DNA from 2 places in the Eubacterium sp. Marseille-QA0814 genome. Region 2 is predicted to be linked to the other one. Evidence: a T-box and tRNA genes for the amino acid it is inferred to sense, from the RefSeq annotation. Region 2 holds a T-box; the other holds one or more tRNA genes.
The links. A T-box is a leader RNA that pairs with one kind of tRNA and senses whether it is charged. The one in region 2 lies ahead of ACQY63_RS04375 (valine--tRNA ligase), so its partner is inferred to be a tRNA-Val.
Positions count from the first base shown of each region.

Region 1 (15,192 bases), 150 kb from region 2:
AATCTTCTTGCTACATATGAACTAGGCGAAGTCTATAGAAATGGAAGAGGAAGAAAAATCAGTCAATCCACAGCTGATAAGTATTATGAAAAAGCATTAAAAGGATTTAATTATAAGCTGAAAGGTGGAGAAAAAAATAAACAGTATTTGAATTACAGAATTGGAAAGATGCATTATTATGGCTTAGGCACTGAACAGAATTACGAAAAGGCACTTGAATGTTTTAATAATGCTCCGGACAATGTTTATGCTAAGTACATGCTAGGCAAAATGTTATATTATGGTCAGGCTGTAGAAAAGGATTATGATGCAGCTTATAAGATATTCGTTTCCATTAGTGATGAAAATGCATACGCCTCATATAAGGCTGCAAACATGATTGAGCAGGGAGAGGTTACTGAAAAATACGGTTTCACCCAAAATGAGTTATACGATCAGGCTTTTGTAGGTTTCATGACAATGGAGCAGAAAATGGAAGATGACAATTTGGAATACAGAATCGGAATGATGTACATAAAAGGTCAGGGTGTTGATGAGGATAAAAAGACAGGAATAGAATTTTTGGAAAAATCAGCAGAAGCCAAAAATGTGTATGCAATGAATAAACTCGCACAAATATATATTGAAGAAAATTATCAGGATAAAATACCGGGAGCCATTGAGTACCTGAAAGATGCAGCCGAAAAAGCAAATAACAGTATGGCAATGTATACACTTGGAAATGTATATGCATCAGAAAAATATGGAATGCAGGATTTGGATGAAGCAGTTAAATGGTATCGAATGGCAGAAGACAATGGTAACGAATTTGCTTCCTACAAGTTAGGCAAATTATATATGAATGATAATCAGATTGATAAGGCGATAGAACATTTTGAAAAAAGTGATAACAAATACTCATGGTATAACCTTGGAAAAATTTATATGGATGAGAGTTATGAACAACATGACTTTGTAAAAGGAATCAAGTACCTTGAAAGGTCTGCTGAGGACGGAAATGTTTTTGCACAATATTACGTTGGAAGAGAATATTACAGGGGAGAAAAGATTGAGATAAATATGGAAAAGGCAGAAAGATTTTTAAATATGGCATCAGAGCAGGACAACGAATTTGCTTCCTATATTTTAGGAAAAATTAATTATGAGAGAAAGGATTATGAAAAAGCAGAAAAAGAATTCATGAAGTGTTCCAACGAATATCTAAAACCATATTCAGAGTATTATCTCGGTAAGATGTATTTAGATAAGGATGGTAGTGTGTTTAATGCGCAAAAAGGTATAGCTTATTTAGAACAGTCATTTAAAGATGGAAACAGCTCTGCGGCAGTAACACTTGGAATAACATATCTGGCAGGTAATGTCGTAAATCAGAACAGAACATTGGGAATGGAATGGATTAATAATGCTGCTGAACAGGGAAATGAATTTGCACAGAATTTTTTGAAAAATCAGTATGTTTTAAAAGAACATGGTAGCAGTATCGGATTAACAAGTGCAATGCTGTTAAGTAATGCAGCACAATTTCTTAAGAAGTCAATGAAGAATGAATGGCAGAGAAGACAGAATTTAAGAGAGCATGAAATGTTGATGCAACGAGGAGAAGAGAAAGAATAATTAGAGGTCATTAATGACCCCCTAAGTTGGAATTATCAAAAGCAAGATTAAAGAGACAAAAAAGTTTAGGGGTCATTAATGACCCCCTAAGTTGGAATCATGAAAAGCAAGATTAAAGAGACAAAAAAGTTTAGAGGTCATTAATGACCCCCTAAGTTGGAATCACAAAAAGCGAGATAAAAGAGACAGAAAAGTTTAGAGGTCATTAATGACCCCCTAAGTTGAAATCATGAAAAGCAAGATTAAAGAGACAAAAAAAGTTTAGAGGTCATTAATGACCCCCTAAGTTGGAATCACGAAAAGCGAGATAAAAGAGACAGAAAAAGTTTAGAGGTCATTAATGACCCCTTAGAGTTGAAATCAACAAAAGTAAGATAAAAGAGCATGAAAAAGCAGGTGGTCATTAATGACCACATATTTCGAGAAAATGTAAAAAAGATGTATATAATACATTGACAATATAATAATACAATGATAGTATACGTTATATATTGAACAACATACAAAGGAGATGGAAAGATGAAAACAATTATATTTTTTAATAACAAAGGCGGTGTAGGAAAAACATCAACAGTAAACACAGTATCGCATATGATGGCAGAATATTTTGGAAAGAGAGTTTTGAATATAGACTTAGATCCACAGATGAACTGCTCAATGATGTTTAGTGAAATTAACTTTACTGAAATTTTCGAAGACATATGCAAAGGAAGAAATAGTGGAAATCATATAGGGGTGGAAAAGCTTCTATTAGATAAAGATGCAGACATACATGACTGTATTGTAAAAACGAAATATAAAAATCTTGATATAATACCAAGCTGCCTAACATTATCAAAGGCAGAGGACATAATTAAATCTGATGTGGCATCCCCACAACAATTCAAATTGAAAAACAAACTGGCTCAATTAGATGATGAATATGATTACTGCATAATTGATACAAGCCCTTCACTATCTTTAATAAATATGAATGGTTTAGCAGCCGCAGATGAATTATATATTCCGCTTAAATGCGATGGCGGCTCATTGTTGGGAGTAGGACTTGTTACGAGTGTTTTTGAAACTGTTTCACAATATAACACAGAACTGAAAATAGGCGGAATATTTTTTACACAATGGAATGGAAGAAAGAATGTTTCCAAAGCAGTTTACGAAATCATGAAAAGCAAGTTTGGAAATAATATATTACCTATAACAATTGGAAGCAGCAAAAATATAGAAGAATGTAGTCTTGTTCAAAAACCATTACTTGAATATGATTCAGGAAAAAATAAATGCAAGGTAACGGAAGATTATATAGAACTTACTAAATATATTTTAAAAAGAAATTCATAAAAGAACGGAAGGGTTGTGGAGAAAATTTATTATGATGAAAGTATTTGAAATTTTAGCTTTTTTTTGGAGTGTTGTACTTTTATCCTTAGGATTTATATAAGATTCAAAGATGTACATATATGGCGGATGTTTGGCTTTTATGAGCATTATTATAGTTGAAATGTTGATTTTTATAATAAACTGTTTTTAGGAGAAAATTTATGAATTATTTAGAAAAGATACTTGATAAAATGCCTTACTTTATGTTAGGACTAATGGAAGTAGCAAGTATTATAATTATGATATATGGAATATATCGGTATCGTAAGAAAAATGACAAAGAAGGATTACTCATGGCATTTAAAGCTTCATGGCAAACATTTTTTGTAGATTTAGGATTTCTCGCTATGGTAATTGGCAGTAATACAAATTTGGCGTTAATGGCTTTATATATGTTGTCAATGAATGTGATAATTATATTTACTGTGTTATTATTTATAATGACATTTTAATCGATGAGGATAGAAAAATAAGGGGGTCATTAATGACCGCTAAAGTTAAAAATATGAAGGAGAATAATTATGGGAAAGTTTAGTATAAATTCAATAAGCGGGTTTGGAGAAGAAAACAAAAAGGAAAATACAATTCCAGAAGAGAGATATATGCTTGGTGATGATTTATTGGATGACAAGAGCAGAGACATTGTTAAGCTGAAAATTTCGAATATTGAAAGAAAGAAAATTAAAAAGAATCCAAAAAATAATTACAGCATTGATAATATAGAAGAGTTAAAAGAGTCAATCAAAAACTATGGACTCGCCGAACCAATTAACGTAAGAAGACTTGAAGATGGAAATTATATGTTACTTGGGGGTGAAAGAAGAATCACAGCAATTGATATGTTAATCGCAGATGACACAGTAGAGGATTGGAATGAATATACATTGATTCCATGCGTTGTAAAAGATTTAGATAAAATTAAATTACCACTGTCAGATGAAAACAAGGAAAAATATGCAATCATAACTACAAACAAAGAGGCAAGAAAATATTCTGATGCTGATAAGTATAATGAATTGCAGGCGTGGAAAGAGATAATTGAAGAGTTAAGATTAAAAGGTGTTGAATCAATTACCGGAGAAGATGAAAATGGAGAAGAAAGCAAAGTTCAGATAAAAGGTAGATCAACCAGAGATATACTGACAGAAACAACCGGAATGTCCAGAGGACAAATAAACAAGTTCGAAAAGGTACAGAATAATGCAGATCCTGATTTGCTCAACGCAATGTTGGATGATAACATATCAGTTGGAGTTGCAGAAAAAGCATCGAGTATGTTAAAATCAAGTGAGCAGAAAAAGCTTGCGGAAGAATCAAAACATACAAAAATCAAACCGTCAGATGTTGAAAAGTTCAGGGACAAGGAAGAAACAAAAGAACTTACTTCGGAGCAGTTTGTAGATGATATTGCAAATATAGAAAATGCACTGGCTTCTGGAAAAGTTGTTTTAACGGAGAGAGAAGAAGCAGAGTATCATAAGATTATAAATAAGTTAGAAAAAATAATAGTGAAAGGATAGCCATGCAGAGAACGAGAAAAAATGCAGTTGCATTTTCAGCATACATTACTGAAGAATGCTTAAGGTTGGTAGAATACCTGACAGTCAGGGAAGAATTAACACAGGTTGTATTTATAAGAAAAGCTGTAAGAAATTTTATCAATGGAGATAATCACATAGATCCACGAATTTTAATAAAGGAAAGAACTAATCCAAAATACATAAGGCGTGATGCATTGCTTTGTGGATATATAGATAAAACACAGAAAAAAATACTTGAAGAGATTGCAGAAGAGCAGGGAGCTAATTTCTCACAAGCTTTTTTTCAGGCGTTAGTTAATTATTGTGCTTTACTTATTACGATGGATGACAGCAACATAGAAATAACAAGAAAATAAAATAAATGTTTTGGTTTAGGAAGCAGTTTTGCTTCCTAAATTTTTTAATGTACATAGGAGAATGAAGATATGGGGAAAAAGTATAATCAACTTAGGAGAGAAGACAGAATACAAATAGAAGCTTTGTATGAGTCAGGAATGAAGCCGGTTAAAATAGCTGAACAGTTAGGATATCATTATTCAACGATATATAGAGAAATTAAAAGAGGAAAGACAGTAAGAAGAAATCGTTCTGACTGGTCGGAAAAGAAAATTTACAGCTATGATAAAGGTCAGATTAAATACGAAGAAAATAAACGTAAATGCGGAAGAAAAAGAATAATGCATGAAAAAGATGAAGAATTTATCGAATATGTTGAAATGATGATATCAGATTACCATTATTCACCGGCAGCCATCATGGAAGAAATAAAAAGGGACGGAATGGAATATAAGACAAAGATATGCCTTACAACATTCTATAACTATATTAAAGCAGGTGTCTTTCCAAATGTTGTATTGGCGGATCTTCCATATAGAAGAAAGAAGAAAATCAAACGAAAACAAAAAGTACAGAAAAGATTTAGTAAAGGTACAAGCATCGATAAAAGACCTAAGGAGATAGAAACACGAGAAGAAGTAGGACATTGGGAAATGGATTCTGTTGTTGGAGCTCAGGGAGAAGTAGAGAAAACGCTGCTTGTTTTAACTGAAAGAAAAACAAGAAAGGAAATCATAAGACTTTTAAATAATCATACATCTGAAGAAGTGGTAAAGGCATTAAACAGAATTGAAAGAGATTTAGGCGAAAAGAGATTCAGGGAAACATTTAAAAGTATTACCGTTGATAACGGAACAGAGTTTTCTGACTGGGAAGGAATGGAAAGAAGCAGACGTAACAAAAAACGAAAACGTACTAAAATATATTACTGTCATGCGTACAGAAGCTGTGAAAGAGGTTCTAATGAAAATCTAAACAGAATGATACGAAGGTGGTTTCCAAAAGGAACTAATTTTGATGATGTTTCAAAATCAGAAGTACAAAAAGTTGAAAATTGGATTAATCAATATCCGAGAGAAATATTAGGATGGAAATCATCAGATGAAATGTATAAGTTAGAGCAGGCAATTTAACAATAATAATTAATGATTAATATGTAAAAACAAGAATATAATCCATATAGGGGATAGTTTGGTCTTTTATAATATATAATAAAAACAATATAAGGATTAGAGGGTAAAGATAACTGATTTTTAGATAAATTATTCTGAAAAAAGTTATTTTTTTATTTTGGAAAATTTATTTGCGTTTAAACTTGACATTTACAAAATATTAAAAAAATAAAAAAAGTGCTTGACAATTTTCGCTCAAAAGTATATATTAATAAAGCAGTTTGAAAGCAATGGGATCTTAGCTCAGCTGGGAGAGCATCTGCCTTACAAGCAGGGGGTCACAGGTTCGAGCCCTGTAGGTCCCATTTATAGTTTTCAAATGACAATTTAATAATTAACACTTATGTGTTATTCATTGTGGCGAGATAGCTCAGTTGGCTAGAGCACACGGTTCATACCCGTGGTGTCGAGGGTTCGAATCCCCCTCTCGCTACTTTTTTATTGCCCTAAAATTTTTTTTGTTTTAGGTTTTTTTTTACCAAAACTAAGGGCTTAGATAACTTTTTTCGTTTTTGTACATAATATAATGATTTTATTAAAAAGTGTGGTATAATAAAAGCATCTTTGCGGAAAAATATAATTTAATAGGAGAATACTATGAGAATAGGGATGGGATATGATGTCCATAAATTAGTAGAAAACAGAAAATTAATATTAGGCGGAGTGGAGATTCCATACGAGTACGGACTTCTTGGACATTCAGATGCAGATGTTGTTGTTCATGCAATTATGGACGCTTTACTTGGTGCAGCAGCATTAGGTGATATAGGAAAACATTTCCCTGATACTGATCCGCAGTATAAGGATATTTCAAGTATTAAATTATTGAAGCATGTAGGAAAATTATTAGAAGAAAATAATTATGTAATAGGAAATATTGATGCAACAATTATATGCCAGAAACCGAAACTTGCTCCCTACAGGGAACAGATGGTGAAAAATGTGGCAGATGTATTAAATATTAATGTGAATCAGGTGTGCATAAAAGCAACAACAGAAGAAGGGTTAGGTTTTACAGGGGAAGGACTTGGAATTTCATCACAGGCTATTGTATTGTTAGAGGAGAATATACATAACAGATAGAAGGCAAAATATGAAAGATTATCAATTACACGAAATAAAAATAGAGGACTACAACCAAATAAATGAATATTACAATTTAAGAAGACCGGAGACGGCAGACAGTAATATACTTGATTTGTTCCTTTGGGAGAATTGTTATCCAACATGGTATTTTACAAATGAACATGGATTAATGTGGGTGGCAAAGAGTGAAGATAATCAATACTATTCATCAGTGCCTTGTTGCAGGGAAGAAGACTTGAAAGAATGTTTCCTTGAAACACAGGACTATTTCAACAATGTATTAAAGAAGAAACTAACAATGTACCTTGTTGATAAGAAGGCTCTTGAAACTTTAGATTTGCCGGAAGATGAATATATAGTAATACCTGACAGAACATACTACGATTATGTATATGATGCTGAAAAACTAAGAACTTTCAGTGGCAAAAAATACCACAAGAAGAAAAATCATCTAAATGCCTTTAAGAAAGAATATGAAGGTCGATACTCATTTAAGATTCTAGGTAAAGAAAATGAAAAAGAAATTTTAGAATATTTGGAAAAATGGAAAGAAACAAAAAGTCATGCTGAAGAACATGAGTTTATAGACAGTGAAGCAAAAGGAATCAAATATATTTTGGATAATGAAGAAGTTTTTGATTACAAAATTGGCGGTGTGTATGTAGATGGCAAATTAGAGTCTTTCTGCATAGGAAATTATTATGAACAGGAAGATATGGTTTATCTGCCGGTAGAAAAGGCAAATCCGGAAATAAGAGGACTTTATCAGTATATTTGTAGCCAGTTTTTAATTGAAGCATTTCCACTGGCAGGAAAAGAAAACAGAGAAGACGACATGGGAATTGAGGGACTTAGAAAATCCAAATTATCATATAATCCTATTTATATGGTAGAGAAATACACAATAATTCAGAAGTAGAGAGAGTGGTTATGGTAAGATTACTTGAGAATAATGAAAAAACAAAAATAAGAGATTTGTATGAGCATTGTTTTGAAGAAGATACAAAAGAGTTTGTTGATTACTACTTTGACAAACGAATTCGTGAAAACGAGGTAGTGGTTAATGAAAAGGATGGTGAAATTGTATCTGCTATTCATTTGATTCCAAAAGATGCAGTTGTAGGAAACCTGAAAACAAATGTAACTTACATTTATGCAGTTGCTACATGGGAAAAATATAGAAAAAAAGGATATATAAAAGAAATATTTCAGGACGTTATTTCAAGTATGTTTTTAAATATGGATGTTTTTACATATTTAATTCCATCAAGTCCTGAAAATGCAGAAATATATAGAAAATTCGGTTTCGAATTTGTTATGGACAAGCGGGAAATGATGGAGAAAGAGCATAGAAGAAAGCCAAGCCATTCTGTTATTAGAAGAAAAGCCGAAAAGTCAGATTTAGTAAAGCTATCAATTTTTGCACAGCAGGCAATGGACAGTAACCATCGCATTGCTTTATCAAAAGATTTAGACTATTTTAAGCAAATGCTTGAGTTAGTTGAAGTTGAAAATGGCGAAATAGAGTTGTTTATCCAAAAGAAAGTAATTGTTGGGTACAGAATATTTATAGATGGTGAAATATTAGAAGAAGTGTTAGACAGCAGTTTGCAGACTCTTAGTTGGCAAAGTGATGTTAGAAAACCATACGCAATGGCAAGACTTATTAATATTAGAAAAACATTGAGGTTGTTATCTTTTAAGGATTTTAAAGAAAGAACAATAAGGATTACAGATCCGATTTTAAACGAAAATAATGGATGCTTTAAGATGAATTTCCATCATGGAAGTGTTAAGCTGGACAAAATCGAAAATCAGGAAGATGTAGATTTTGATGTTAGTATTGGAGAACTTACAGCACACATATTTGGCTATAAAAAAATACCAAATTTTCCAACGGTTTGTAAAAAAGACAGCTTTTTCATAAACGATTATGTTTAAGAAAAGTGGTATACTTTAGAAATTGTGGTATTATAAAGAATTGTAGTGTCATAATTAATTAAGTATTTGACTGATAAGATATTAAATTAAAAATATAATGCATATATAGTAATTAGACGAATTTAGTTTGGAGATTAAAATGGGATTTTTAAAATTTTACAAAGAAGAAGTAGAAGTAATAAAGGATAGAGATCCTGCAATAAAAAAAGATATTGAGGCAATATTATATCCAAGTTTTTGGGCAATTTATAATTATAGAAAAGCTCATAAGCTATATTTAAAAGGAAAAGTTTTTAGAGCAAGACGCATATCACAAAGAACAGCCAGAAAGACAGGTATAGAAATTCATCCGGCAGCCCAGATTGGTAAAGGTTTATTTATTGATCATGGTCATGGCGTGGTTATTGGTGAAACTGCAATAATTGGAGAAAATGTTACTTTATATCAGGGAGTTACCCTTGGAGGTACCGGCAAAGAAAAAGGAAAACGTCATCCCACTATAGGCAATAACGTTATGATTGGATCGGGAGCGAAAGTTCTTGGTTCGTTTACAATAGGTGACAACTCAAAAGTTGCAGCAGGCTCTGTTGTATTGGAGGAAGTACCACCAAACTGTACAGTTGTGGGGGTGCCGGGTATTGTGGTAAAACAGGATAATGTTCCGGTTCAGCACAATGATTTAGATCAGGTACACATTCCACATCCTGTACAAAATGAATTAAAGAGATTAAACGATGAAATAGAAAAGTTAAAAAACAAATAGTCTACATAAAGGAGATAATATGAAAATTTACAATACTTTAACAAAGAAAAAAGAAGTTTTTAAACCTATATCAGAAGAACAGGTTGGCATGTATACATGTGGACCTACAGTTTATCATTATGCGCATATTGGAAATCTTCGTAGCTATATTATGGAAGATGTACTTGAAAAAGAGTTGCGTTATGAAGGTTACAACGTAAAGAGAGTTATGAATATTACTGACGTTGGCCATTTATCAAGTGATGCTGATACTGGCGAAGATAAAATGTTAAAGGGTGCAAAAAGAGAACATAAGACAGTTATGGAAATTGCCAAATTCTATACAGATGCATTTTTCTCAGATTGCAAAAAATTAAATATTAAAACTCCTGACGTAGTTGAACCTGCAACAAATTGTATTGATGAATTTATTAATATGATTAAGGTTCTTCTTGAAAAAGATTATGCGTATGTAGCAGGTGGTAATGTATATTTTGATACATCAAAGCTTAAAGAATACTACACATTAACAAGTCATGATGAAGATGAACTTATGGTTGGTGTAAGAGATGATGTAGATGAAGACGAAAACAAGAAAAATAAAACAGACTTTGTATTATGGTTTACAAAATCAAAGTTTGATAATCAAGAGTTAAAATGGGATAGTCCTTGGGGTGTTGGTTACCCTGGATGGCATATTGAATGTTCTTGCATTAGTATTAAACATTTAGGAGAACATTTAGATTTACATTGTGGTGGAATTGATAATATTTTCCCACATCATACAAACGAAATTGCACAGAGTGAGTCATTTTTAGGTCATAAATGGTGCAATTACTGGTTCCATGTACATCATTTAAATGATAAGAGTGGTAAGATGAGTAAGTCAAAGGGAGATTTCCTTACAGTTTCATTATTAGAAAGTAAAGGTTATGATCCTGTTGTGTACAGAATGTTCTGTTTACAGTCTCATTATAGAAAACCACTTCAGTTTAGTTACCAGGTACTTGATTCTGTAGCTGCCGGCTATAAGAAGTTAAGAAACCGTATTGGCAAGCTTACAAATGATGGCGAAATAAATCAGGAATTAGTAAAGGAATACAAAGAAAAGTTCATTGATGTTGTTGGAAATGATTTAAATACAGCTTCAGGTATTACATTAGTATATGATGTATTAAAAGAAGATACTAATGAGGCAACAAAATTAGCTATTATAAATGATTTTGACAAAGTTCTTTCATTAGACCTTACAAAGGGTGCTATTGAAGAAAAGAAAGAAGAAAATATTGACAGCGAATTAGAAACATACATTAATGAAATGATTGCTAAGCGTGCAGAAGCAAAGAAAAACAAAGATTTTGCTACAGCAGACTCAATTAGAGATGAGTTAGCTTCTAAGGGAATTATTTTAAAGGATACACGTGAAGGAACAACTTACCATATTGAAAAGTAAGTTTAGCGAAAATGGAGATAATTCAAAACATGGATTTATTTGAGATAATAAAAAACAAAATGGAGTTAGAGGAGATAACAATTACTGATTATTCTCCTTTGACTTTGGCTTATATAGGTGATGGAATATATGAAATCATCATTAGAACAGTAATTGTTGACGAGGCAAACCGTCAGGTAAACAAAATACATAAGGCAGCTTCTAATCTAGTCAAAGCCCAAACACAGGCAGAAATGATTCATTTAATTATGGATGATTTAACAGAAGAAGAAGTGAAAATCTACAAACGTGGAAGAAATGCCAAGGCAATTACAAGAGCCAAGAATGCATCAATGTCTGATTACAGAGTTGCAACAGGTTTTGAGGCACTAATGGGATGGTTATATTTAACAAAGCAGTCAGACAGAATGATGGAACTTATAAAAATGGCTGTTAGCAGATTTAAGAATAACGAAGAAAATAAGAGAGGTTAATTTTGAGATACGAGGAATTTGTAATAGAGGGACGAAATGCCGTAATTGAAGCTTTCAGAGCCGGGAAAACAGTAGATAAGTTGTTTGTGTTGGAACATTGCAAAGAAGGTTCAATGAACACTGTTTTACGTGAAGCAAAAAAACACGATACGATAATTAATTATGTAAAAAAAGAAAGACTTGATCAAATGTCAGAAACAGGAAAGCATCAGGGAGTTATTGCATATATTGCAGCTTTTGAATATGCAACAGTTGATGATATTTTGAAAAAGGCAGAAGATAAAGGGGAACCACCATTTGTTGTTATTTTAGATGATATTGAAGATCCACATAATTTAGGGGCAATTATCCGTACAGCAAATTTAGCAGGTGCCCATGGTGTAATTATTCCAAAACACAGAGCGGCAGGACTTACGGCAACTGCAGTTAAAGCATCAGCCGGAGCAGTTAGCTACACACCGGTTGCCAAGGTTACAAACATCTCAAAAACAATAGAAGAGTTAAAAGATAAAGGTTTATGGTTTGTGTGTGCAGATATGGGTGGCACAACAATGTACGATTTAGACCTTAAAGGACCTATAGGTTTGGTTGTTGGAAACGAAGGAAAAGGTGTTAGCAGACTTGTAAAAGAAAAATGCGACTTTATTGCATCAATTCCCATGTTCGGAGATATTGATTCATTAAATGCTTCTGTGGCAACAGGAGTTTTGGCGTATGAAATCGTAAGACAGAGAATGAAATAAAAATACAAGCTACTTTCAAATGATTATGAAAGTAGCTTGTATAAATAATAAATAACTGAAATCAAAAAGAGTGCATTAAGTTTTAATGCACTCTTTTTAGCTATAAAGCTGCCTAGGGGACTTGAACCCCCGACCTCCGCCTTACCAAGGCGACGCTCTACCGACTGAGCCAAGGCAGCTTGCCACAACAAATATTAGTATATAAAATTTATATTTTTTAGTCAACAGAATAATTTTCTTTTTGCACAAGTGTGCGTCCTTAATGGAGCACTTTGGGGGAATAAGAAAATGTGGATAAATTTCTTGCTGTATAAAACAGATATGAAATATATTAAAAAAGGTCAAGAAAAAATGTTATATTCATATATTGTAAATAGGATAAATTTTTGATAAAATTTACAAGGAATGATAAATACGTTTCATTGACAAAAATGTTATATGTGATAGTATTAATTGATAGAAACTGAGAAAAGGGGAATACATTATGAACAAGAAAGTTTTATCAGTATTAGTTGACAATACATCAGGTGTATTGAACAGAATAGCAGGCTTATTTAGCAGAAGAGGATACAACATTGACAGCTTAACTGTTGGTGAAACTGAGAATCCACTTTATTCAAGAATGACAATAGTTGTAACAGGTGATGATGACATTCTTGAACAGATTATAAAGCAGATTACTAAATTAGAAGATGTTAAAAGAGTTGATGTTTTAGAACCATCTAATTCAGTAACAAGAGAACTTATTTTAGTTAAGATTAAGACAACACCTGAACAGAGACAGCAGGTTATGGCTATGACTGAAATTTTCAGAGCTAACATCGTAGACGTAGCAAAAGAAAGTGTAATGATTGAAATTACAGGTAGTCAGTCAAAGTTATCAGCGTTTTTAAGCTTATTAGAAGATTACGAAATCTTAGAACTTGTAAGAACAGGTATTACAGGTTTAGCAAGAGGTGTTAAATAAAGTCGATTTAGGAATAGGCTAGGTAAAAAAGATTATTTTATAGTTTAACTATAATAAAATAAAAATATACATATGGAGGCAAAGAAATGTCAGAAGCAAGAATTTTTTATCAGGAAGATTGTAACTTATCATTATTAGATGGAAAGAAGATTGCAATCATCGGTTATGGTAGCCAGGGACATGCACATGCATTAAACTTAAAAGAATCAGGATGTGACGTAATCATCGGATTATATGAAGGAAGTAAGTCATGGGCAAAGGCAGAAAAGCAGGGATTTAAGGTATACACAGCTGCAGAAGCTGCAAAGCAGGCAGACATTATAATGATACTTATAAATGACGAACTACAGGCAGACATGTACAAGAAGGACATTGAACCAAACCTTGAAGCAGGAAACATGTTAATGTTCGCACATGGATTTAACATTCACTTTGGATGCATCAATCCACCAAAGGATGTAGACGTAACAATGGTAGCACCAAAGGCACCTGGTCATACAGTACGTTCAGAATATCAGGAAGGAAAAGGAACACCTTGTTTAGTAGCAGTAGAACAGGATGCAACAGGTAAAGCATTAGACATGGCATTAGCATACGCATTAGGAATTGGCGGAGCAAGAGCCGGAGTTCTTGAAACAACATTCAGAACAGAAACAGAAACAGACTTATTCGGAGAACAGGCTGTACTTTGTGGTGGTGTATGTGCATTAATGCAGGCAGGATTCGAAACATTATGTGAAGCAGGATATGATCCAAGAAACGCATACTTCGAATGTATCCACGAAATGAAATTAATCGTAGACTTAATTTACCAGTCAGGATTTGCAGGAATGAGATACTCAATCTCAAACACAGCAGAATACGGTGATTACATAACAGGACCAAAGATTGTAACAGAAGATACAAAGAAAGCAATGAAGAAAGTTCTTTCAGACATTCAGGACGGAACATTCGCAAAAGAATTCTTACTTGACATGTCACCAGCAGGCCGTCAGGTACACTTCAAGGCAATGAGAAAGTTAGCTTCAGAACATCCATCAGAAAAAGTTGGAGAAGAAATCAGAAAACTTTACAGTTGGAATGACGAAAGCGGCAAATTAATCAACAACTAAGCGAAGGCAATTATTTCAAGCGAACGCTTAAAATAAAACAGAAGCAATCCCAGAATGATGCTTGCATCAGGAAGAGGTTGCTTCTGTTTTATTTTGGCGACGTTCATTTGAAAAATGCGGCTCTTTGTCAAGCATGGGGGTAACCCAAGTTTATAACCAGGTTGTGAATAACATTCATAACCTGGTATTTTTAAATCGAAGTCATTAGAATCCTGTTTCTAAAATTCTCAAAATTTCTAAATCCATAAGCATTTCGCTTAATCACCTTAATCTTATTATTTGTACCTTCAGTAAATCCATTAGAATATGGACAATCAAATGCATTGAGTATGCGTCGGCTCCGCTTGAAATATTTTCTTTTAAATGAAAGCATTTCCTTTTGAATGCGTTTTCTGACATTTTCCAAAGCCCACGTAACGTATCTGACTACGTGAAATCAATCAATAACAATGGTGGCATTAGGAAAAAATGTTTTACACAACAATCACAATGACATCTGCGTTTGGAATAAAAAAGTAATACATTTTTTCCGAGTATTGGAGTATCTTTTATAATTGATTTACGATAGTCGTGAACCTTGTTTGTTATGGCACCACAATTTGGACAAACATGATCACGTCTTTCTAATTTGAAGG
Region 1 covers NZ_CBCPMG010000001.1:770,854-786,045, reverse strand. Annotated here, with positions in the region: gene mobP2 (MobP2 family relaxase) at 1-1,614, shown strand, start outside; gene ACQY63_RS03695 (ParA family protein) at 2,134-2,952, shown strand; gene ACQY63_RS03690 (hypothetical protein) at 3,153-3,443, shown strand; gene ACQY63_RS03685 (ParB/RepB/Spo0J family partition protein) at 3,513-4,511, shown strand; gene ACQY63_RS03680 (hypothetical protein) at 4,514-4,888, shown strand; gene ACQY63_RS03675 (IS30 family transposase) at 4,958-6,001, shown strand; tRNA gene ACQY63_RS03670 (tRNA-Val) at 6,273-6,345, shown strand; tRNA gene ACQY63_RS03665 (tRNA-Met) at 6,400-6,473, shown strand; gene ispF (2-C-methyl-D-erythritol 2,4-cyclodiphosphate synthase) at 6,638-7,123, shown strand; gene ACQY63_RS03655 (DUF2156 domain-containing protein) at 7,134-8,045, shown strand; gene ACQY63_RS03650 (GNAT family N-acetyltransferase) at 8,057-9,067, shown strand; gene cysE (serine O-acetyltransferase) at 9,207-9,830, shown strand; gene cysS (cysteine--tRNA ligase) at 9,850-11,262, shown strand; gene ACQY63_RS03635 (Mini-ribonuclease 3) at 11,292-11,735, shown strand; gene rlmB (23S rRNA (guanosine(2251)-2'-O)-methyltransferase RlmB) at 11,738-12,478, shown strand; tRNA gene ACQY63_RS03625 (tRNA-Thr) at 12,585-12,657, opposite strand; gene ilvN (acetolactate synthase small subunit) at 12,963-13,445, shown strand; gene ilvC (ketol-acid reductoisomerase) at 13,532-14,557, shown strand; gene ACQY63_RS03610 (transposase) at 14,748-14,963, opposite strand; gene ACQY63_RS03605 (transposase family protein) at 14,984-15,192, opposite strand, start outside.
Region 1: it has a tRNA-Val gene. The T-box ahead of ACQY63_RS04375 (valine--tRNA ligase) is inferred to sense a tRNA for this amino acid. The anticodon was not compared.

Region 2 (15,192 bases):
TTCTTGCCAATCCTTCATTTTCTGATTTTGCATCAAACACCATACTCATATTATTTTCCATCTTAACCTCCTATAATTGTGCTAAACTTGATGTCTCAGTCTTACTTACGATTTTATATAGCCCTGAAATCGTTAAAATTCTGTCAATTGCCTTGTTTATGTTAGTTACCGTAACATTGCCCCCTCTTGGCTTTATAAGCTTGTATCTGCCCATAATTACGCCAACACCTGAACTGTCCATAAAATTCGTATTAGAAAAATTAAATACAATATTTTTTATCTGGTTTGATATTATGTACCAGTCTGACTGTTCTGTTATTATTTTGGCATTATGATGATCCAACTCCTCCGGTAAATAAATAAACAAATTGTCTCCTCTCACTTCATATAAAACTTCCATACTGTCCTCCTTATTTTTTATTAATAAAGTATTCTTTAGAATACTGTTTTGCAAAAGAAAAAGAGAAGAACTTTTTTGTTCTTCTCTTTAGTAAATTAATATTAATTTATTCTGTTCCACTGTCATTTAACAGATTCTGTGCTCTTGAATAAAAATCTGAATCCTGATGCTTATCAACAATTTCCTTGAACCACTTTTTAGCATTTTTAGAATCACCTTTTCTTCTATAAGAATATCCTAAGTAGTACATAGCCTCATCATTTTCAGAGTTGGCGTCAAGAGCTTTTGTAAACTGTTTTATTGCCTCATTATAGTTAGCACTTTCATAGGCATCCATACCTGCATTGAATGCTAACTGTTCCACTTTAGATGACAAATTGCTGTTTAAAGTATTATAAACAGATGTAAATGATTCTGAATCCATCTTCATCTTGCTGTCTACATTTTCTAAAGCTGTGGCACTCTTTGTATAATCTTTTGCAATAAAATACTGAACAGCTTCTAACAGGTTACTATAGTTTGAACTAATTGTATTTCCTGTGCCTGTATACTGTGCAAGACTTGTTTTCAACTTCTTCTTGTCTGACTTAAGAGTTTCAACCTGATTCTGTAACTCAGATATTGTTGAATTCTTTATTGCAATCTTCTGATTATATTCAACCTTTGTGTCATTTACCTTACTTGTTACACTGGATATTCTTGCAGGTGTAACTATAAAGTAAACTAGGGCTGCTCCTAATAAGATACCAACGATTACATACATAATGCTCTGGGCACCTGTTAATGCATCCTTGAAGTTTTCCTTTGGCATTATTGTGTCATTACCACTTAAATATGGTCTGTCCACCATAACACCTCTTAAACTTCTTCTTCTCTCCATTCTCTTATCAGGATCATTTTTCTTTTCATCCTCAATGTATTCATTTATTTCACGTAAATATCTGATACTTAAGGGATTACATTTATCTATTTTCATAGATTTCTTTATTGTTCTTTTGGCTCTTTCATATTGACCATTCTTTGTATATAAAAGAGTCAGTAACTGATATGCCTTAATAAAGTTAGGATTCTGATTAAGAACCTTTTTAAGCTGTATTATAGCCATATCATCTGTGCCGTTTCTGGCATAGTCTAAAGCCACGTTAAACTTCTTAATTGTATGGTTTAACTCATCTACCTTGCCTTTTTCCTGCTGGATTGCAAGAAGATATTTATCTGCCGGATTGTTATTTGGCTGTATATTTGTACTCATAACCCATTCTGAGAATGCCTGTACAGTTTCACCCATTTCAAAATAAACAAGCCCAAGCAGGTTTCTGGCATCAATGTTTCGCTTATTTAATTTTACACATCGTCTAAGTGTATCAGCAGCACCGGATAAGTCTCTGTTTCTTGCTTTTGTCAGACCGGCATTGTAATATGTGTTAGACAATCTTACTATTCTTTTGTATACACTAACATCCATACCACAATGACTACAGTAGTCACTGTTGGTAAGTACATTTCCACAATTGTAGCAAATCATTTATTTTTCCATCCTTCACTGTTATTCTTCTGATTTTAACTCGTTAATCATCTGTATCATAACATCTGTTATGTCTGAAATATTATTGTTATATATGGCATCTTCTGCCTCTTCTATTTCAAGACTAGGATGAAATTTCTTTATTTCCTCATCAAAATTAATCATAATAACCTCCTTAGGTTATAGTCATTAAGATAATCTTAATAACTGCTCTTTAACCTGTTCCATCATCTGCTGGTATTTAGCTTTCTTTTCCTTTTCTTCGTTAATCTTCTTTTCAGGAGCCTTACTTACAAAGTTAGGATTTGAAAGCATTCCATTAACACGTGCTAGTTCCTTTTCAAGTCTTGTTACTTCTTTTTCAAGACGTTCCTTTTCTTTTTCAATATCTACAAGTTCAGCAAATGGCATGTAAATTGTTGCCTTAGGAATAACAACTGATACTGCATCATCTTCAATACCTGTCTTGTCTTCCTGTATAATTACCTGACTTGCATATCCAAGTGTTGCAAAGAAAACATTACCCTTCTCAAAAATTTCTCTTATGTTAGCATCATCTGATACAACAAATACTTTTGCTTTCTTGCTAGGTGCAACATTCATTTCTGATCTGATATTTCTAATTGAACGTACAGCTTCCTTGATTGTTTCAACTGCAGCTTCTTCTTTTGCAAAAGTATTTTCTTCTGTATATTCAGGCCATGCTGAAATCATGATTGATTCTTCTTCGTCCTGAATTGTACAGAATATTTCTTCTGTAACAAATGGCATATATGGATGTAAAAGTTTTAATGAATCAATTAATACTTTCTTAAGTGTCCATAATGCAGCCTGTTTTGTATCATCGCTATCATTGTACAATCTTGGCTTAACCATTTCAATATACCAGTCACAAAATTCTTCCCAAATAAAGTTGTAAATTTTGTCGGCTGCTATACCAAGTTCAAATTTATCAAGATTTTCTGTCACATCTTTGGCTAAAGTGTTAACTTTTGATAAAATCCACTTATCTGCATCTGTAAGATTTTCAGGTTTCTTACTTAAATCAATATTTTCTTCAGGAAGATTCATCTGAATAAATCTTGAAGCATTCCATACTTTGTTAGCAAAGTTTCTTGATGCTTCTACTCTTTCCCAGTAGAATCTCATGTCGTTACCTGGTGCATTACCTGTAATAAGTGTAAATCTTAATGCATCTGCACCGTATTTATCAATTACTTCAAGTGGATCAATACCGTTTCCAAGAGACTTACTCATTTTACGTCCCTGAGAATCACGAACCAAACCATGTATTAATACTGTATTAAAAGGAACTTCTCCCATATGTTCAAGTCCTGAGAACATCATTCTGATTACCCAGAAGAAAATAATATCATATCCTGTTACTAAAACATTTGTAGGATAGAAATAATCTAACTCTTCTGTCTTGTCAGGCCAACCAAGTGTACTAAATGGCCACAATGCTGATGAGAACCATGTATCAAGTGTATCAGGGTCCTGTCTCATTTCTTTACCACAGCATGGACATGTAGCATGGTCTTCTTTTGTTACAACCATTTCTCCACAGTCATCACAGTAGAACGCAGGAATTCTGTGTCCCCACCATAACTGACGCGAAATACACCAGTCACGAATATTTTCAAGCCAGTGGAAATATGTTTTGTCAAAGTGTGGTGGTACAAATTTTGTATCGCCATTCTTAACAGCGTCAATTGCAGGTTTTGCAAGTTCGTCCATTTTTACAAACCACTGTTTTGATACTCTAGGTTCAATAGTTGTATGACATCTGTAGCATGTACCAACGTTGTGTTCATGGTCTTCAATCTTAACAAGGAAGCCTTCTTTGTCTAAGTCTTCAACAATTGCTTTTCTTGCTTCATACCTGTCCATACCTGCGTACTTTGGATAATCATCAACAATCTTAGCATCATCTGTTAATACATTAATGACAGGTAAGTTATGACGAAGTCCAACTTCAAAATCGTTAGGGTCATGGGCTGGTGTAATCTTAACTACACCTGTACCAAAATCAATACCTACATAGTCATCAGCAATAATAGGAATTTCTCTTCCAACTAAAGGAAGTGTAAGAGTCTTTCCTACTAAATCTTTATATCTGTCATCATTTGGGTTTACTGCTACTGCTGTATCACCAAGTAATGTTTCAGGTCTTGTTGTAGCAAGCTGAATATAGCCTGAACCATCTGTTAAAGGATATCTTAAATGCCAGAACTTACCAGCCTGATCTTCATATTCTACTTCTGCATCAGAAATTGATGTTAAGCAGTGTGGACACCAGTTGATGATTCTTTCACCACGATAAATCTGTTTCTTATTATATAAATTAACAAATACTTCTTTTACGGCCTTTGAGCAGCCTTCATCCATTGTGAATCTTTCTCTGTCCCAGTCACATGAAGAACCAATCTTCTTAAGCTGTGAAACAATACGTCCACCATACTGTTTCTTCCATTCCCATGCTCTGTCAAGAAAAGCTTCTCTTCCAATATCTTCTTTTTTTACGCCTTCTTCACGCATCTTTTCTACAATCTTTGCTTCTGTAGCAATTGATGCATGGTCAGTTCCAGGAAGCCATAAAGCTTCATAGCCCTGCATTCTTTTAAATCTAATTAAAATATCCTGCATTGTATTATCAAGGGCATGTCCCATGTGGAGCTGTCCTGTAATATTTGGAGGTGGCATAACAATAGTAAATGGTTTCTTACTTCTGTCTACTTCTGCATGGAAGTATTTCTTCTCCTGCCACTTCTCATAAAGTCTGTCTTCAATCTCTGCGGGATTGTAATTCTTCTCAATTTCCTTCATTTTTTCCTCCTGTAACTTTGCCCTGCCTTCGGCTGGTGGCAATGTGTGTCTATTTTTGTCAATTAGTACACATATAAGAAAAAAGAGCAGCAACGCTACTCTTTTTCTTCTGTATTCCAATGGTAGCACTAAAGGGCGAATAAATTCGCGGTACCACCTTCATTTATCTCTTCTCTTATCCTATAACGGAGACGAACCGATTGTGGCTAATAAACTCTTTCTCACCACAACTGCTTAGAAACTACCTTCACAAACACTTCTCTAAAGGGCTTCCACCATTCCCTTCTCTCTGTCAAAGGTTATTTGCTACTCCTTTTCATCATCGCATTTGACATATAGAAATATAATATAAATTTTATTTATGTTTGTCAACTTTTTCTCTGATTTTATCAGTCATTTTATTATATCCCAAATACTTTTTCATCAATTCGATAATTATTGATAAAGCAAGACTTATTGCAAGCAATACTGCAATTATAATTACCGGATATTTATTTTAACTATTAATTTCTACAATATATTCTTTCTGACATTTTCTTATAAAATCTTCTTCTTTTTCCTTATCCCAATCTGACTGAATTTCTACTTTCATTTTTATAAGTTCGGAACGAAGTCTGTTTACAACAGTGTCAGTTACTGAATATTTGTTTTGGTCTATTTTCAATCTTTTGTCGTTATCTGTAATAAGATCACACATAATAATTGATTCTAAAGATTCGTTGGTTTTGTTTAATCTGTAAGCACTTCTAAAAGCTGCTGCTGCCTGTTCATACTCAAAAAGTCTTGCATAGGCAACACCTAAGTTGTTGTACACATCACCATAAAATCTCTCTGGCAAATCATTGTTAATTGCCTTACTTAATATGTTGTTATAATAAGTTATTGCCATGTTATATTTTTCAGTATCCATTAGAATGTCAGCTTTTGCCTTCCATCTTTCTGCTGCTGTTTTTGAGCAAAGAGCCTCTAAATGATTACCCAGCTTTTCAGCCATTTTATCTGTAAAATACTCTGAGTTTTTTATAACATAAGCAATCTTCTCACCAATTTCACCTTCATTAGCAATTATCTGTTTGATGCCTGCTGCAATATTATGCTGCTTTAAATCCTTGTCGATGTAATCTATTAACTCATCACTGAAAAATTTGTCATCAATTAAATACAGATAATTGTACAGATAATAACTTAATTCCTCAATTGAATAAATATTTTTATTTACTTCTTTTATGTAAAAAGGTTTATCACAATGAGTTGTACATAATCTAATATAGTTCACGTTTTGTACCTTGCCTTTCCATGATTTACTGTAAAGTCACTTCTCTTGTGACAGTCATACCTGAACTTTCAAAAAAGTCACCGAAGCCTAAATCTTTTATTGTTATTTCAAATTTGTTTTCTTCCACATATCTGAAATCAACTTCTATTCTTGTGGTGTTGGGCTCTCTTTCAGGAAAATCCCTTAAGTCAATTTTGAATGTATCGTTAGAATGATTAATTAAATCCTGAATTTCAAAAACTGCTTTTGTTGGCTTTTCCATAATGCATTCCATTTTCGATGTTGCATCATACCAGTAATCTCCAATGTTTGATAAGGTTATGTTACTGTCCTTACCTTTGTATTCTACAGCCATTGTTATCTTTACTCTTGTTCTTCCTTTACATGAAATAAGATATTTATCAAGAGTAGGTGGCAGGAAACATTCTTTTGCTCCGTATGCCGCACCTTTTACAATTAAATTATTACCTTTGAATACTCTTCTGTTTCTGCAGATTGTCTGAAGAGTCTTCTGCCAGCCATCAAGATAAAAACCAGCACCTGACAAATAAATTCCTGAAACTACATGTTTCTTTAATAACTCATCCATGTAATCTGCCAAAATTCTATCACATGAATGAATGTCTTTTTTTGCCATTTCCAAGTCAAAAAGATTGCTTAAATCTTCTACTTTCACATCGGCAACATGTGGTTCACGACCTCTTACAACCTCTAAACGTCTGCAGGCAAATTCGTATTCGTTTAACTCCAAAAACAGAACTTTGTTAATCCAAATGTCTTTATTCTGATTAAGTGTATAATAAACAAAACTTTCAGAATGACTTATTACTCTGATATCATCTTCCTGGTAACCTAGGTCAGTCAAAACTTCTTTTATGCCTTTTAGTACATTTTGATTAACTTCCTCAACAGTTACTAAAATATTTTTTATAAGTCTTCCATTACATTGATTAACTGCAAGTTTCAATAAATATGCAAAGAAAACCGTCATTATTTTCCCTACATCTTCTTCTGTATCCTCATTAAATAATAAAGGTAGTTCCTTAATCAGTCTGCTGTTTTCACTGTGGCTTTTGTTTATTGCCTCATCTCCTGCAGACCACTCTTTTAGTTCACTGTTAAAGCAAACCGCAGTTGGTATAAGATAGTTACTTTCTGTTCCTATACTAACCGACTTTGGTTTTCCTGTATCATCTAAATATGATAGTTGTGAATAATCTCTTGAAAAATCAATTCCTAAAATTATTTCTTTTGCCAACTTTCATTCCTCCCTTGTTTTTGTGTCTCAAATATATTTCTGTGTTTTCTACAATAATTTATAGTAATTTGAAGATTTCTCTACCTGCTTCCTTACACAATTGATAAGACTGCATCATTTCTCTTGCTGCGTCTTCTCTTCCAATTTTTCGGCATATCATCATACTGTTAATCATTCCAAATCTACTTTCATCATTGTATGTATTTTTCTCACTAATACATATTGAGTCAGTTGCAACTTCTTTTCCATAAGGATACTCATCAGAATATTCTAAAATCTTGTAAGTAATTTTTTCCCCATAGAACATAATGATATTCTTTGTAAAAATCCCCGGATAAATGCTATTCATTTCTTCAGTATTTTCTACCTGTTCACCACCGTTTTTGTTAATTGTATAAACAATATTAACTCTGTGTTTTGGATTAGTTCTATAATCAATTATTGTTTTGTCTATTAAGTCAAATGGTATTTTAAACCATCTGTTAAACTTTTTATAAAACTGAAAAATAATCTTATCCTTAACAAGACTCTTTATTAATCCTTCACAAATTTTAATTTGTCTTTCAGTAATATTAGTTTTCGAGGACATTTTTTCCACAAAAGCTATTTTAACAATAACAGGTGTTGCCAACCCGTTAAAATATTCCTGTTCCAAAATCTCCCAAACACTATCCGGACATTGGATTTTTTTAACAAAATAATTGTATGTTACATAACTATAAAATGCTTTTCTTATTACTGTTCTTGTTACGCCTTTTATATACTCTTTATACAATTCATATAATCTGTCATTAACCTGTCCTTCAAAAATAACATGTACAAGTAATTTTTCTACAAATTCATTGTCTGTTATATTCATTGCTTTCATTTGAGTATAAAGTTTGTACAAATTCTCTGTTCCTGAATTATAGTATTTAGCCATGTATTTAAGAACAGCCTCATCCGTACAGCCTTTCTCAAATACATAACCACAGATTTCTGTTAATAATTCATTTTCACTGTAGTGTTGTTCTGCAACATAATGCCTGCAGACTTTTTCTAAAAGACCTTCGTTAATTGACAAATAACCATACTTATCTAAATATGGCATAACCTTTTCCCAAAGTTCTTTTTTAATTAGAATTTCAAGTAACTTGTTTCTTGATGCCATTGACAATTCTTCCATGTCAAACTCAAGTATATAGTCATCAAACTGTCCCTTATCAAATTCCTTGTAATAATAGTCAACAATAAACTCTTTTAAGTAATTTTTAAACTCAACTGTTAATGTGTCAGATTCTTCTATTTCTTTAAGCTGTACAACCTGCCCTACATATTTTTCAGGAGAATCCATAACATCTTCTAACTGACATAGCATTGTCATTAGATTATTGCCTGTCTTTGTAAGTGGTGCCGTAACCTCCATTTTTTCCATGGTATAATCTACATCTGCTAATACTTTTCCACTATGATTAATGAAAACAATTACCGGCTCTTTTGTATACAATGTAATATACGCTTCACCATCTGTTAATGGCATGCTCTGTATACTTTCCACTTCTTTGTGGGAAACAATAACATTTGTTATGTCCTGATTATTAACCTTCATTCTATAAGTGTTCATAATTCCAGGCATATATTCATCTAAGTTACCATCTAAAAATTCATCATCTAATATATACGAATATATTTTCTTTAAATGTATATTGTTGTTTCCTTTAAGCAACTGTTCTGTTACATATTTCTCCAAGCCGGCTTTGTACTTAGGATATAGTTCATCATTTTTTCCTAAGTTTTCAAGCATATTGGCATAAAAATAATCCTTGTTATAAACCAATGTATCTGTACCATAAGAAAAATATTTGTAGGCTGTTTTCTCCAGTGGTTCATAACTGTTAGTGTCTATTGAATATATGTAGTATTCATAAAGGTTAGTAATTTTTAATTCTTTTCTTACACCTTCTCTTAACCACTTAAAATATTCATTACTGATTTTTCCGCTGTTAATTATTTCACTGCATATTGAAGTTAAAACTTCATTGTCCTTAGTTTCTTTATAAATTCTGCTTAAAATATCAATATATAACGGCTTAAAACTTCTCTCGCTATTCATAAGGTCAGCTGCCTGCTTTGCAAGCTCTACTTTTACCATTGAATATTTTCCTGCAAAGTTTAAAACCTGAATTTCAAATCTGTTCATTACACGAAGAAGTTCAGGCTGCTTATTAATGATTTTAGCAGCTTCATAATACATAACAGGACTTGTACAGCCTTTATTAAACATTCTTTTAATTAATGTGTATTTAAGACTTGGATTTTCGTCATATCTGCTGTCCATATTAAATAAAATCCAAAGTATCTGCCAGTTATCGTGACCACCCTCATAATACTGTTCTATTTTTTTCTTAGCTTCATTTGTAAAGTCATATTCGTTCTTGTACAAAGCTGCCAGATATAAATAATAACAGTAGGCAATTACATTTTTAGGATTGCTGTCTTGAATATATTTAGCTAACTCATCTAATGCTAACTTGGCAAGTTCTTTGTTGTTATTAAGAATAGCCACCTGCGCCTTTAACAGATTACCTGTAATATCACTGTTATCTACAGTTAATCTCTGTTCAGCAATATCTGCCGCATCATCAATCCACTTTCTGCCTGTTATGTTACCTGTTCTAAATTTCAAATAATTCTTTATTAAGAAACCGTCTGTTGTTCTTAGCTTTATATAATCACTGTTGTCATTTTTTGGATTCTTTACAACAACCTTGCATTCTTCTTTTCCACCTGCTGTTTTAAAAATAATCTTTCCTTCATTCATGCCACAATGAAGCTTTGCAGTGTTTAAATAGTAAGAATATTCCATTATCTTTCCGTTAAACTGTTCACTTGTAATTCTTTCCTTACAGTTATAGAAAAACTCTCCCTCTAATTCCACATCAATTTCGGCATAGCCCCATGTGTTTCTTGTAATAATTAATGTGTCACCATAATTGTCTGTTAAATTCTCATATTCTTTTGTTTCACTTTTTAATGATATTTTTACAGGTTCTTTTAAGCCCATTGCAACCATGAATTCTTCTAAGGCAACATCTCTATTTGCGTTTCTCATTAACTGCTTATAGAGAGCTATACCATGATTATCACCCTTTAAGAAATATTCAGAAAAATCCTTTGAAATAAACAAAATCAAGGCTTCGTCATAATTAGTTCTAACGTATTCCACAAAGTCCTCAAGTGTTTTTAGCACTCCTATTTCTGTAACAATTTCCCTTTCTTTTACTTTTATTTCAAAAGGTATCTCAAATTCACCTGCTGTTGTTATTATATTTATTTTTCCTATACACACTTTGTTTGGTACAAGATTTTTCCCATTTATAATATAATGTAATCTATTTTTTATACCGTTAAACTGATTGTATCTAAACACAAAATGGCTGTCTGAAGAATACCCAATCCCTTTTATGTCCATTGAGTTTTTTCCAACAATTGCAATGTCACCTTCAATAGTTTCATCAGCATCCAGTTCAACAGTTATTTTATTTTCAGATATTAAAGCATCAGCAATTTCGTATGAAACATTACCTGATGCAAGTCTTTCCATTAATACTTTCAATTAAATTACCTCAAAAATTATTTTCCTATTAACTTAAAATACTCTTTTACTTCCTGCTCGTATCCTAAATCACCGGGCTCATAAAACTTCGTTCCTACAAGACCATCAGGTAAATACTGCTGGTCCACATAATGATTTGGATAATCGTGAGCATATTTATAACCTATTCCATGTCCAAGTTTAGCCGACCCTTTGTAATGAGCATCCATTAAATGAGTTGGCACCTTCTCTGTTGTTGTATTCTTAACAGTAGACATGGCACTAAAAATTGCATTGCATGCCCCATTGCTTTTTGGAGAAGTTGCCACGTAAATAACAGCTTCTGATAAAATAATCTGCGCTTCAGGCATACCCACTCTGTGAACTGCATCAGCCGCAGATGTTGCTACAACTAATGCCTGTGGATTTGCAAGTCCTACATCTTCGGCAGCACAAATCATAATTCTTCTTGCTATAAAATCAACACTTTCTCCTGCATAAAGCATTTTTGCCAGATAATACACTGCTGCGTCAGGATCAGAACCTCGCATACTTTTTATAAATGCAGAAATAGTATCGTAATGATTATCTCCACCTTTGTCATATCTAAGGGCTCTTTTTTGAATACACTGTTCTGCCACCTGTAGGGTTATGTGAATCTTTCCGTCTTCACCTGGATCAGTTGTTAAAACTCCCAGTTCCACTGCATTAAGGGCAGTTCTTGCATCACCGTTTGAAAGTTCTGCTAAGAAGTCTACCGCCTCCTCATCAATAACCGCATTATATACACCCATACCTTTTTCTGCATCATTAACAGCTCTGTATATCAGGGTTTTAATATTTTCTGCCGTAAGTGGTTGTAGTTCAAAAATAATTGATCTTGATATTAAAGCTGTGTTTACTTCAAAATATGGATTTTCAGTTGTTGCACCTATTAAGATTACCGTTCCATCTTCTACAAAAGGTAACAGATAATCCTGCTGTCCCTTATTAAATCTGTGAATCTCATCTACAAAAAGAATTGTTTTCTTACCACTCATAGCCATGTTGTTTTTGGCTTTTTCAACAACTTCTTCCATGTCTTTTTTACCTGCTACTGTTGCATTAAGTTGCGTAAACTCTGCACTTGTAGTATTGGCAATTACTTTCGCCAATGTAGTTTTTCCCGTTCCCGGAGGACCATAAAAAATAACCGAACTTATTTTGTCGGCTTTAATTGCTCTATATAATAATTTGCCTTTGCCTATTATATGTTCCTGACCAACTACTTCCTCTAAAGTTGTTGGTCTAAGTCTACTTGCCAAAGGCGATTCCTTTTCACTATTTATATTTCTTGCATAGTCAAAAATATCCATTTTTTGCCTCTTTTGTTCTAATTTTTTTAATTAAAATAATTACATTCTCAAAAGATTTCGTCTCTTGCTTCTGCATAATCATTTATATTAGGGTATATAACCCCATATTCCTACATATTCTACCACATAAAAATAAGAATATGAAGAAATAATCTATATTTTTAACACTCATTGAGAAAAATGCTATTTTATGGTAAAATACTTAATTAAAGTGTTAAACTGTGAAAGTACAAATCTCATTACAGTTTATTTATTTAATTAACCTGCCATTTAATTTTATTTAGCAGATTAATTACTTTTATTAATTTTTACATAATTACATATTTTATTGTTACAGAGAGGAGGCACATTTTATGCCAAATATTCGTAAACATGTAGACGAAGAAAAATTAATGCCACAAATAAGCAAATATGCTGACCGATGCATAACTAATTCATGTATTGACCCTACTTTATATGACAAATACAACGTAAAAAGTGGTCTTCGTGAAAAAGGTGGTCAGGGTGTTCTTACAGGGCTAACAGAAATCGGTGATGTTCACTCATTTAATATTGTCGATGGTAAACCGGTTCCTTGTGAAGGCAGGTTGTTTTATCGTGGAATTGATATAAATGATATTGTTAATGGTTTTATTAAAGAAAACCGTTTTGGATTTGAAGAAGTTACATATCTTCTTTTATTTGGCGAATTACCAACAGCCCGCAGATTAGAAAATTTTAATAAAGTAATTGCAGAATACAGAACGTTACCTGCTACTTTTGTTAGAGATATTATAATGAAAGCACCAAGTTCAGATATGATGAACCAATTGGCAAGATGTGTTTTATCTCTTTATTCATGGGATGACAATCCCGATGACACATCCATACCAAATGTTGTAAGACAGTGTATCAGTCTTATTTCAAGAGTTCCATTAATATCTGTTTACAGTTATCACGCAATGAGACATTATCATTATGGTGATGACTTACATATTATTAATCCGGATCCAAATCTTTCGACAGCTGAAAATATTTTAAGACTGCTTAGACCAAACAGTACATACACAAAACTGGAAGCCAAAATATTAGATTTAGCTTTAGTATTACACGCTGAGCATGGTGGTGGTAACAACTCTACTTTCACTACTCACGTTGTATCTTCATCAGGTACTGATACATACTCAGCCATTGCCGCTTCTCTTGGTTCTTTAAAAGGTCCTAGACATGGTGGTGCTAACGTAAAGGTTAAGCGTATGTTTGACAACATGAAGGAAGCTGTTAATGATTGGAATGACGATGAAGAAATCAAGAAATATCTTCGTGGTATACTTGATAAGAGACTGTACGATAAGTCAGGTCTTATTTACGGTATTGGACATGCAGTTTACGCCATATCTGATCCTAGAGCAATTCTTCTTAAACAGTTTACAGAAAAGCTTGCTGTTGAAAAAGGTCGTACTGATGAATTAGCATTATACAAGAATGTTGAACGTCTTGCACCTGATGTAATTTCAAAAGCACATAAACGTAAAAAAGTTGTAAGTGCCAATGTAGACTTCTACAGTGGTTTTGTATATTCAATGTTAGGTCTTCCTGACGAGTTATATACACCTCTTTTTGCAGCTGCAAGAATGTCAGGTTGGAGTGCTCATAGAATTGAAGAAATCATTAATGCAGGTAAAATTATTCGTCCTGCATATAAGAACGTTGCTGAACCAACAAAATATGTTCCATTAAGCAAACGTAGAAAAAGCTAATTTTTCTTAATATTATAAGATATAAAAAAGTGGGTATTTATTACAGTCATTCGTAATAAATACCCACTTTTTATGTAATCTTTATTTAAACTGATTACTTTCCTCATTATATTCATATCCTATTGCTGATAATGCATTAACTATTTCATTCTTATCTGCATCTTTTGCACTGCAAAATTCATCAAGACTTGAATAAAAATCTCTAAGATTTGTATTAACTACGCTAAGCAGCATTACAGGATCCTTTGGTAACTGACTCATTATATTTCCTCCATATAATTAATGTTTAACACCCCAGATTAAATAACCTATAATAACACCTGCGGCAACACCAATAAGCAAATGAACTATTCTCATAATATCCATTTCCTTTGGGCCTTCCCTTTTGTCTGTTGCTTTCTTCTGCTGTCTGTTAAATCTGACAATATCTATGGCAATAACAACACTTCCTACGAAAGCAATAATAAAAGTAAAGAATGTAACTACTATTGCCTGTATCATTCCAAAAGCTGCTATTAAAACAGATATTAAGGCAATTAATGCTGAAGGAACTGTAATTCCAAGAGCGATTTTCCCAACAATTCCAGGTGTATATTTTTCATAACCTGTTCTCATTGGGGAACCGTTCTTTTTGCCCTTATACATATAATCATAATTCATTTGTTTTTTGCTCATTATTTACTCCAATTTCCACGTTTGAAAACTTCAAACATTGTTGTAATCTCTATTCTTACGTTAAAATGCTACTGAAAAAGCTGTTACTCCCAATGCACTTAATGTTCCCATTATTACACCTGCAAGTAGTACTCCTCCCATACATGCAATAACACTTTTCTTAAAGTCCATGTCTAAAAAGCTTGCGGCTAATGTTCCTGTCCAGGCGCCTGTTCCCGGAAGTGGAATTCCTACAAAAAGAAGTAATGCCACATATAAACCTTTTCCTGCTTTTGACTTTAATTTCTCTCCACCACGTTCTCCTTTATCAAGACACCATGTGAAAAACTTTCCTATAACTTTCTTATCAGCCCCCCATATTAATACCTTTCTTGCAAAAAAGAAAATAAATGGTACCGGAAGCATATTCCCTATTACACAGATTATGTAAGATGGAACCATTGGCAAACCGAATACTGCTGCGTATGGTAGTGCCCCTCTTAACTCAACAATAGGTACCATTGATATTAAAAAAATTGTTAAATACTTAATCATACTATCCTCTTTTCTTGTTTTTTTACATCT
Region 2 covers NZ_CBCPMG010000001.1:923,991-939,182, forward strand. Annotated here, with positions in the region: gene spoIIAB (anti-sigma F factor) at 1-61, opposite strand, end outside; gene ACQY63_RS04360 (STAS domain-containing protein) at 71-400, opposite strand; gene ACQY63_RS04365 (tetratricopeptide repeat protein) at 507-1,925, opposite strand; gene ACQY63_RS04370 (hypothetical protein) at 1,947-2,090, opposite strand; gene ACQY63_RS04375 (valine--tRNA ligase) at 2,115-4,751, opposite strand; T-box leader at 4,880-5,083, opposite strand; gene ACQY63_RS04380 (tetratricopeptide repeat protein) at 5,248-6,027, opposite strand; gene ACQY63_RS04385 (DUF5716 family protein) at 6,053-7,285, opposite strand; gene ACQY63_RS04390 (DUF5717 family protein) at 7,344-10,880, opposite strand; gene ACQY63_RS04395 (replication-associated recombination protein A) at 10,898-12,214, opposite strand; gene ACQY63_RS04400 (citrate/2-methylcitrate synthase) at 12,568-13,953, shown strand; gene ACQY63_RS04405 (DUF4250 domain-containing protein) at 14,035-14,214, opposite strand; gene ACQY63_RS04410 (hypothetical protein) at 14,233-14,628, opposite strand; gene ACQY63_RS04415 (COG2426 family protein) at 14,689-15,162, opposite strand.